2 regions of the Oerskovia sp. PE-21s genome follow, and region 2 is predicted to be linked to the other one. Evidence: riboswitches for the same ligand, from Rfam matches in the RefSeq annotation. Region 2 holds a riboswitch; the other holds the start of a gene.
What was found. A riboswitch is a leader RNA that binds a small molecule or an ion and turns the genes downstream of it on or off. The one in region 2 is predicted to bind thiamine pyrophosphate.
Positions count from the first base shown of each region.

Region 1 (4,564 bases), on a different contig from region 2:
GCAGACCGGCCCCGGCGAGCCGGGCGAGGAGGCACCGGCCGCACCGCAGCCCACGCTCGACGACGCGGGCGAGCTGCTCGACCTCGCGCGCAGCGCCGGCGCCGAGGTGCGCGACGTACGGCTCGGCGAGCCGTTCGACCTGTCCCCCGCCGTCCAGCTCACGGTCTACCGCGTGCTCCAGGAGGCGCTGACCAACGCGCGCCGGCACGCGCCCGGGCGCGCGATCGAGGTCGTCACCGACCACCAGCAGGCCGCGCTCGTCGTCACGGTGACCAACCGGTTGCCCGTCGCGGCGATCGGCTCGGGTGGCCGGGCCGGGCAGCCCGGGCCGGGCAGCCCAGAGCACGGCGCCCCTGCTGCCCCGGCCCCGCCCGGCCACGGCCTCATCGGCATGACCGAGCGCGCGCACCTCGTCGGCGGGACGCTCGACGCCGGCCCCGTGCCCGGCGACGGCTGGCGGGTCCGGCTCACGGTCCCCCGGCCGGTCGACCCCGTGTCTCCCACGATCCCCCAGCGCTCGGCGACGTCCGCGGACGAGCCGGGCTCCGCCGTCGGGCAGGAGGCCCCATGACCCGAGTGGTGCTGGTCGACGACCAGGCCGTCGTCCGCGCAGGCTTCACCGTGATCCTCGAGAGCGAGGGCCTCGAGGTCGTCGGCGAAGCGTCGAACGGGGCCGACGCCGTGCGCGTCGCACGCCGCGAGCGCCCCGACGTCGTGTGCATGGACGTCCGCATGCCCGGCGGGGACGGCATCACGGCGACGCGCGCGCTCGCGGGTCCCGGCGTCGTCGACCCGGTCCCGGTGCTCGTGGTGAGCACGTTCGACCTGGACGACTACGTGTTCGGCGCCCTGGAGGCCGGGGCGAGCGGGTTCCTGCTCAAGGACGCCGAGCCCGACGTCCTGGTCGACGCGGTGCGGCGTGTGGCGTCGGGCGAGGGCCTCGTCGACCAGACGCTCACGCGGCGCGTGATCGACGAGTTCGCCCGACGGCGGTCCCCCGCGTCCCCGGACGACGTCGCCTCAGGTCTGCTCACCTCGCGCGAGCACGACATCCTGGCGCTGCTGTGCCGGGGGCAGTCGAACGCCGAGATCGCCTCGACACTGTTCCTCGAGGCGAGCACCGTGAAGTCGCACCTGAGCCGGATCATGACCAAGACGGGCCTGCGCGATCGCGTCCAGCTCGTGGTGTGGGCGTACGAGCACGGGATCGCGGCGCCGTCGCCACGGTGATCCGGCCGAGGTAGAACGTTCTGCGCGAGATAGGACGCAGCGCGCACTACCTCGCGCAGAACGTTCTACCTCGGCGTCATGGGCTGGGCGGGAGTCACGGGGAGATACACCCGGCCGCCCGCGTCCGTGAACTCGCTCGACTTCTCCGCCATGCCCGCCTCGATCGCCTCGACCGAGGTCAGGCCGTTCTTCTCGGCGTACTCGCGCACGTCCGCGGAGATCCGCATCGAGCAGAACTTGGGCCCGCACATCGAGCAGAAGTGCGCGGTCTTGGCGGGCTCGGCCGGCAGGGTCTCGTCGTGGAAGGCACGCGCGGTGTCGGGGTCGAGGGAGAGCGCGAACTGGTCGTGCCAGCGGAACTCGAACCGGGCACGGGACAGCGCGTCGTCCCGCAGCTGCGCGCGCGGGTGCCCCTTGGCCAGGTCGGCCGAGTGCGCCGCGATCCGGTACGTGATGACGCCCGTCTTGACGTCGTCGCGGTCGGGCAGCCCCAGGTGCTCCTTGGGCGTGACGTAGCAGAGCATCGCGGTCCCGGCCTGGGCGATGATCGCGGCCCCGATCGCGGACGTGATGTGGTCGTAGGCGGGCGCGATGTCGGTCGCGAGGGGGCCGAGCGTGTAGAACGGCGCCTCCTCGCACAGCTCCTCCTCGAGACGAACGTTCTCGACGATCTTGTGCATCGGGACGTGCCCCGGACCCTCGATCATGACCTGCACGCCGTAGGACTTCGCGACCTTGGTCAGCTCGCCCAGCGTGCGCAGCTCGGCGAACTGCGCTGCGTCGTTGGCGTCCGCGATGGACCCCGGTCGCAGGCCGTCGCCCAGGGAGAACGTCACGTCGTAGTCGCGCAGGATCTCGCACAGCTCCGCGAAGTGCGTGTACAGGAACGACTCCTGGTGGTGCGCGAGACACCAGGCGGCCATGATCGAGCCGCCCCGGGACACGATGCCCGTGACGCGGCGCGCGGTCAGCGGGACGTAGCGCAGCAGGACGCCCGCGTGCACGGTCATGTAGTCGACGCCCTGCTCGGCCTGCTCGATCACGGTGTCGCGGTAGATCTCCCACGTGAGCCTCGCGGGGTCGCCCTTGACCTTCTCGAGCGCCTGGTAGAGCGGCACCGTCCCCACGGGGATCGGGGAGTTGCGCAGCACCCACTCGCGGGTCTCGTGGATGTCCTTGCCCGTCGAGAGGTCCATGAGGGTGTCGGCGCCCCAGCGCGCGGCCCACACCATCTTCTCGACCTCCTCCTCGATCGAGGACGTCACGGCCGAGTTGCCGATGTTCGCGTTGATCTTCACGCCGAACGCCTTGCCGATGATCATGGGCTCGATCTCGGGGTGCCGGCGGTTGGCCGGGATCACGGCCCGGCCGCGGGCCACCTCGTCCCGCACGAGCTCGACGTCCACGCCCTCGCGCGCCGCCACGAACCGCATCTCGTCGGTGATGACCCCGGCCCGTGCCCAAGCGAGCTGCGTGCGGGCGCCGCCCGTGCCGTGCTCGGTGGGGACGGCGTCGGGCCGCAGCCACGACGCCCGCAGCGCGGGCAGCCCGCCCGCGAGGTCGAACGCGGCCGGGTCGTCGACCTCGGTGTACGGGCCCGAGGTGTCGTACAGGTCCAGGTGCTCGCCGTTGCTCAGGAGCACGCGGCGCTCGGGGACGCGCAGGTGTTCCGCGCCCGGGACGGGGTGGTGCACCTTGGCGGACCCCGCGATGGGTCCGGTCGTGATGGTGTGCGCGGGCACAGCGGTCTCAGAGCTCATTGCTCTCTCCCTACGTCGGCATGATCCGAACAGGTTCGAACGGTCGGCGGCGCTGAGCCGCCCTCTCAGCTCGCTGCTGCGAGCTCCCGTGGGTGTGGAGTTGTGGGTGGTACTGGTGGTGCTGGGTGGTGCGCGGCCACCGTAGCGCAGGTTGCACGACGGCGGCGCGGGCGTCCCGCGATCAGCCCGGCTCACCCAGCGTCGAGGTCCGTCACCTCTCCTTGAAGTACTTGAACAGGTGCTTCTCCCGGGTCGCGAGCGCCCCGACGACCGCTCCGACGAGCACCGCGCCCGCTCCCGCGAGGACGGTCCGCATGCCGATGACCCAGGTGCTGAGGTGGTCGGCGGGAAGGCCGGCATCGGCGGCGAGCCACCACAGCACCGGAACGGTCACGATCACGGCGGCACCGGTCCACACCGCGGTCTCCAGGAGCACCTGCCAGGTCAGCGCCGAGCGGGGGACCCGGGCGTGCAGGGCTGCGGCGAGCTCGAGGCGGCGCAGACGAATCACGGCGAAGCCCAGGGCCAACCCCAGGAAGGCGGCGGCGATCGGCGCGGGCTTCGTCAGACGATCCCTGAACTCGGCGCTCGCGTCGTACGTCGCGCCGAGCCGGCCGTTGAGCTGCTTCTGGGTGGGCTGAACCTCGGAGGCTGAGTCGGCGACGATGGTCGTGCGCAGGAGCGTCGCCGTCTCGGGCTCGACGGGCCAGATCTCGACCCAGCACGAGTCGAACAGTCCCGCCGCGGGCACCGGCGCGACTGCTGCGTAACCGAGCGCGCGGTCGCGCCCGTCGTCGGGGTACGGGTAGACGGCGCCGACCCGCGCGGGACCGGTGATCGTCGCGATCGAGTCACCGGCGGACGCGCCGAGCGCCTCGGCCAGGTCCGCGGACAGCCACAGTCCCGCCCCGGCGACCCGGCCGCGGTCGAGCGCGCCGAGCAGCCCGGGGGTCGCCTCGAAGCCGGTCAGCTCGCTCGACGGCAGGTTGAGCGCCCGCACGGGATCCCCCGTCCGCAGGGCTCCGGCGGCGTTCACGCCGTCGACCCCTGCGAGGGCCTCGCAGCGTGCCCCGTCGACCTGCCCGGTGGCCTCGAGGATCTGCACGCTCGCGCCCGCGTCCCGGTACTCACGGGCGCCCTCGATCACGCCCGCGACCGCACGCACGTCGACCGCGGCGAGCGCCCCCACGACCACGACGAGCACCGCCGCGAACAAGGTCGCGCGCGTCGTGCCGGACCCGACGTTCCGCCACGCCTCGGACACCACGGACGCGGCCCGCATGGCACGCGCCCGCACTGGTCGCGCGGGCTTCTCCCCCGGCCCGACGCCGCCACTCGCCTCCGCGCGGAGGTGCGCTCCGCCGTCGGGCACGGTGGGGGGTGCTGAACCCGTGACCTGACCGAGGGGCTGTGCGCCAACGGGACGGTGCGAGGCGCCCGGGGACGTGGCCAGGCCGGGTCCCGCCGCGCCGTCGGGCACGGGGCCCTGCTCGGTGGCGGTCACGCCGCGACCTCCGCGGACTGGAAGTCGGCGAGGTCGATCACGCGCGTGCAGGCGTCGCGCGTGTGCGGGT
Region 1 is NZ_JBUXJM010000004.1:376,121-380,684, reverse strand. It holds gene ACZDYF_RS10460 (sensor histidine kinase) at 1-571, shown strand, start outside; gene ACZDYF_RS10455 (response regulator) at 568-1,230, shown strand; gene thiC (phosphomethylpyrimidine synthase ThiC) at 1,296-2,990, opposite strand; TPP riboswitch at 2,981-3,090, opposite strand; gene ACZDYF_RS10445 (hypothetical protein) at 3,202-4,272, opposite strand; gene ACZDYF_RS10440 (ABC transporter ATP-binding protein) at 4,491-4,564, opposite strand, start outside.
Region 1: it holds a riboswitch for thiamine pyrophosphate, as region 2 does, so the genes downstream of both, thiC (phosphomethylpyrimidine synthase ThiC) here and thiD (bifunctional hydroxymethylpyrimidine kinase/phosphomethylpyrimidine kinase) in region 2, are expected to answer to the same signal.

Region 2 (4,564 bases):
AAGCTCGACGACTACACCGCGACGCGCGCCGAGCTCCTCGACCGGGCGAGCGAGGTGTACGCGCTCGTCGCCTCGGGTGACCTCGACGTGCGCGTGGGGGCGACGTTCCCACTGGCACGCGCGGCCGACGCGCACCGCGCCCTGGAGGGGCGCGCGACGACCGGCAAGGTGCTGCTCGTCCCCGGCCTCGACGCCGGCACCGGCACGACGCCCGGGCCGGCCACGGACCCCGCCTCGTGAGCTGGGACTGGGTCCCGCCACGACCCGGCGAGGACGAACCCACCCGCCGCTCCGACCGGCGCCTGCGCCTGGCGCTGACGGTCCTCCTGGTCGTCTTCACGGGCGTGCTCGCGGTGTACTACCTGACCGTCGGGCTCGACCAGATGCGCACGCAGTGCCTGGCCGACCGCCCCGCGGGCGTCTCGACCAGCGAGGTCACCACGACGTGGCGCTGGTGGCCGCCGGGGTACGACTGCGGGTACCCGGCGGACGGCGCGCAGAGCGCGTAGCGATTCCCGCGCCGAGAAGTGAGCAGATGCCCCGGTTCGAGCCCGATCCGGGGCATCTGCTCACTTTTCGGCGGGAGCTCAGTGCGCGGCGAGGGGCGGCGCCGGCCAGGTCGGTCGCGTCAGCCCCTGCTCGAAGAACAGGTACTCGTGCATCGAGGACAGCTCGAACGCGCGCAGCATCCGCTCGCGCTCGGCGGGCGAGGCCCAGCGCGCGGCCTCGTCGGCGAACGAGCACGCGGCACGCGTCGCCTCGGCGAAAGCCGGGTCGCCGTAGAGCGCGATCCACCGCGCGTAGGGGTGCCCGTCGAGGTCTCCTGCCTGGCGCACCAGGACGTCGCCGATGTGCGAGTACAGCCAGTAGCACGGCAGCAGGGCCGCGACCGTCTCCGCGTAGGACCCGTTCGAGGCCGCGTGGAGGTGGTTCGTGTAGGCGGCCGTCACGGGAGACGGGTCGACGCTCTCGACCGCCCCACGGTCCATCCCGGCGTGCTCGCCCAACCAGTCGCGGTGCAGCGCCTGCTCGACCTCGAGCGAGGTGACCGCGGCGCCCGCGAAGAACTGCCGCGCCTCGGGCGTGGGCGCGAGCCGGCTCGCCCGCGACAGCACGCGCGAGTACTCGGCGAGGTACGCGGCGTCCTGCGCGAGGTAGAACCCGAAGTCCCCCGCTGAGAGGCTCCCGTCCGTGAGCTCCCGCACGAACCCCATCCCCTCGACGGCCTCGCGCCACCCCGCGATGCGCTCCCAGGCCTCCTCGGAGAACGCCCGCTGCCCGAGCGTGGGCAGGTGCGCCAGGTGGTCGACGGGTCCGCGCCCCGTGCCCACGGCCAACGCTCCCCCGGCTCGCAGCGCGCCCGTGAGCCAGGTCTTCGCATCGCGCACGGCGCCCGCCCAGTCGTCACGCCGGGGTCGCAGCGCGGCGACCGCCGCCGACAGCGAGCACCCGGTCCCGTGGGTGTGCACGGTGTCGACGCGGGGCGCCGAGAAGGTCGTGACGTCGTCGGGCCCGCGAGCGCCCACCAGGGCGTCGGGCGACTCCTCCCCGGTGAGATGACCACCCTTCAGGAGCACGACGGCGCCGCTCACCACGTGCAGGCGCCTCGCCTGGGCGAGGGCGTCGGACCAGGTGGTCGCGGTCTGCTCGCCCACGAGGACGGCGAGCTCAGGGAGGTTGGGCGTCACGAGGTCGGCGAGCGCGACCAGCTCGCGCACGGCCTGCTCGGCCCCCTCGTCGAGGAGCCGGTGGCCGCTCGTGGCGACCATGACGGGGTCGAGCACCACGAACGGCGGCTTCGCGCGCCCGAGCCACGCGGCGATCGCGCGCGCGTTGGGCTCGTTGGCGACCATGCCGATCTTCACGGCGTCGATCACCACGTCGTCCGAGACCGCGTCGAGCTGCTCTGCGAGGAACTCCGCGCCAGGGACGTGGACCGTGCGGACGCCGTGCGTGTTCTGCGCGACCAGGGCGGTCGTGACCGCCATGCCGTACGCGCCGTGCGCCGCGAACGCCTTGAGGTCGGCCTGGATCCCGGCGCCCCCCGTCGGGTCGGTGCCTGCGATGGACAGGACGCGGGGGCGGGAAGGCTCGGGCCCCCGCGACGCGCCGTGCTCGTCCGCGACCACGGCGTCCGCCGCAGGCGTGCGGGCAGGTGCGGGCCGGACAGGTGTGGTGGTGGCAGCAAGCGACATTGCCGACATCCCTTCGCTAGTGCTAGCTAGATCAGGTTCGACGGGTGTGATCTCAGCCCGGCTCGTGGGAGCGGGCACCCCGTGTCTTCGCAGGGAACTCTAGCTGGCGGAAAGTCCTGCCGGTCGGCGGAGACCACCAGGTGTCGCGAGAGGTCGGAACGGTCGAGGCCTACGAGGCCTCGGCCGGCACGGTCTGCACCATGAGGCTCGACAACGGGACGTACCGGTCGAGGCACCGGACGACGCGCTCGACGTCGGCGCGCGCGGCGTCGGGCACGAGGGCGACCGTCGTCGGGCACGAGGGCGACCGTCGTCGGGAGCGGCGGCAGAGCGAGTGGTGTGACGGCGTACTCGACCGAGGGGTCCTCAGTGCAGACGTTGATCCCGTCGGGCCACCCCTCGACCACGACGAGCCACGGCCCCTGCGTGGGGATCGCGACCCGCCCGGTCGAGCCCGGCGCCGCGGCCAGCGCGAGCGAGCCGCACGACACGGCCAGGACTCCGACGAGCAGTGCCGTACGGCGGGGCATGGCGGTCACCTCGTGGTCGTCCTCGACGGCGGGGGCAGGTGGAGCAGGTGGGGCCACCACCGTAGCCGAACGGCGAGGGCTAGACCGCGAACCGGTCGGTCGCCGCGACCAGCGCCTCCGGGAACCCCTGGCCCCCGTGACCCGCGCCCTCGAGCACCACGAGCTCGCTCCCCGGCCACTCCCCGTGCAGACGCCACGCGACGTCGAGCGGTCCCGACACATCCTGCCGCCCGTGCACCAGGACGGCAGGCACCGTGCCGAGCCCGCGCACCCCGGCCAGCAGAGCGCCGTCGGGCAGGAAGGCCGCGTTGGCCCAGTAGTGCGTCACCAGGCGTGCGAACCGCAGCCGGAACTCCGGGTCCTCGTAGCGGTCCCAGGGCTCGAACCCGTGCACGAGCGAGACGTGCACGTCCTCCCAGCGGCACCAGGCCACCGCTGCGCGCTCACGCACCGCACGATCCGGGGACGCGAGCAGGCGGGCGTAGGCCGCCGCGAGGTTGCCGTCGCGCTCCGCCACGGGAACCTCGGCCACGAACCGGTCCCACTCCTCGGGGAAGAGACGACCCATGTCGCGCGTGATCCACTCGACCTCTCGGGCCGTGGTGCTCGTGACCGCTCCCAGGACCACCTCGGTGACGCGCTCGGGGTGCGCCACCGCGTACGCGAGCCCGAGCGTCGCACCCCACGACGTCCCCAGGACCAGCCACGCATCGATACCGAGGTGCTCGCGCAGCCGCTCGACGTCCGCTACCAGGTGCGCCGTGGTGTTCGTCGACAGGTCGGCGTCGTCCTCGCTCGCGAGCGGTCGGCTCCGACCGCAACCCCGCTGGTCGAGAAGGACCACGCGGTAGCGCTCGGGGTCGAACGGCCGCGCCGATCCCGGCGTGCTCCCTGCTCCCGGCCCGCCGTGCAGCACGACCGCGGGCTTGCCCTCCGGGTTGCCCCGCGCCTCCCACCAGATCTCGTGGCCGTCGCCGACGTCGAGGAAGCCCTGGGCATGTGGTGGGGTCACGGCGTACATGTCCGGCAGCGTACCGAGCGCGAGCGACGCCCCCCTGTGATGCTGGGGGCACGATCAGCACCCGTGGGAGGCAGCATGCGCGTCACGACGGCCGACATCCAGCGGATGACCACCGCGTTGTTCATCTCCGAGGGCCCGACGGCGCGATCCCGGCTGGCCACGTTCTGGACCCTGCTGATCCTCGCGGCCGTCATCGCGTCGGCGGGTGTCGCGGCCGACAGCACGGCCACCGTGATCGGTGCCATGATCGTCGCGCCCCTCATGACGCCCATCGTCGGGACGGCGCTCGCGATCGTCCTCAACGACCACCGGAACCTGACCTCGTCGGCGCTCCTGGTCGTCGCGGGAGCCGCCGGGGTGGTCGCGACCGGCTACCTCGTCGGCCTGTTCGTCCCGATCGAGATCGTCGCGGCGACCAACAGCCAGGTCGCGGGCCGCGTGACGCCCCAGCTCATCGACCTGCTCGCGGCGCTCGCGACCGGGGCCGTCGGGGCCTTCGCCCTGGTGCGGGCCGACGTGTCGGACGCGCTGCCCGGCGTCGCGATCGCGATCTCGCTCGTCCCGCCGCTCGCGGTCGTCGGCCTCACGCTCGAGTCGGGCGCCCCGGACCAGGCCCTGGGGGCTCTCCTGCTGTTCGCGACCAACGTCGCCGCGATCATCGCGACCGGCACGCTCGTCTTCCTGCTGTTCCAGGTCCGCACGGCCGCGGGCGAGGCCGAGAGGTTCGTGGGGCCGCTGCGCGGCGCGAGCCTCGTCACGGTCGCGGCGGCGCTGCTCGTCGTGGCGGTGCCCCTCAGTGCGATCAGCCAGCACGTCCT
Region 2 is NZ_JBUXJM010000010.1:131,086-135,649, reverse strand. It holds gene ACZDYF_RS17550 (quinone oxidoreductase family protein) at 1-240, shown strand, start outside; gene ACZDYF_RS17545 (hypothetical protein) at 237-509, shown strand; gene thiD (bifunctional hydroxymethylpyrimidine kinase/phosphomethylpyrimidine kinase) at 588-2,195, opposite strand; TPP riboswitch at 2,187-2,287, opposite strand; gene pip (prolyl aminopeptidase) at 2,805-3,746, opposite strand; gene ACZDYF_RS17530 (DUF389 domain-containing protein) at 3,822-4,564, shown strand, end outside.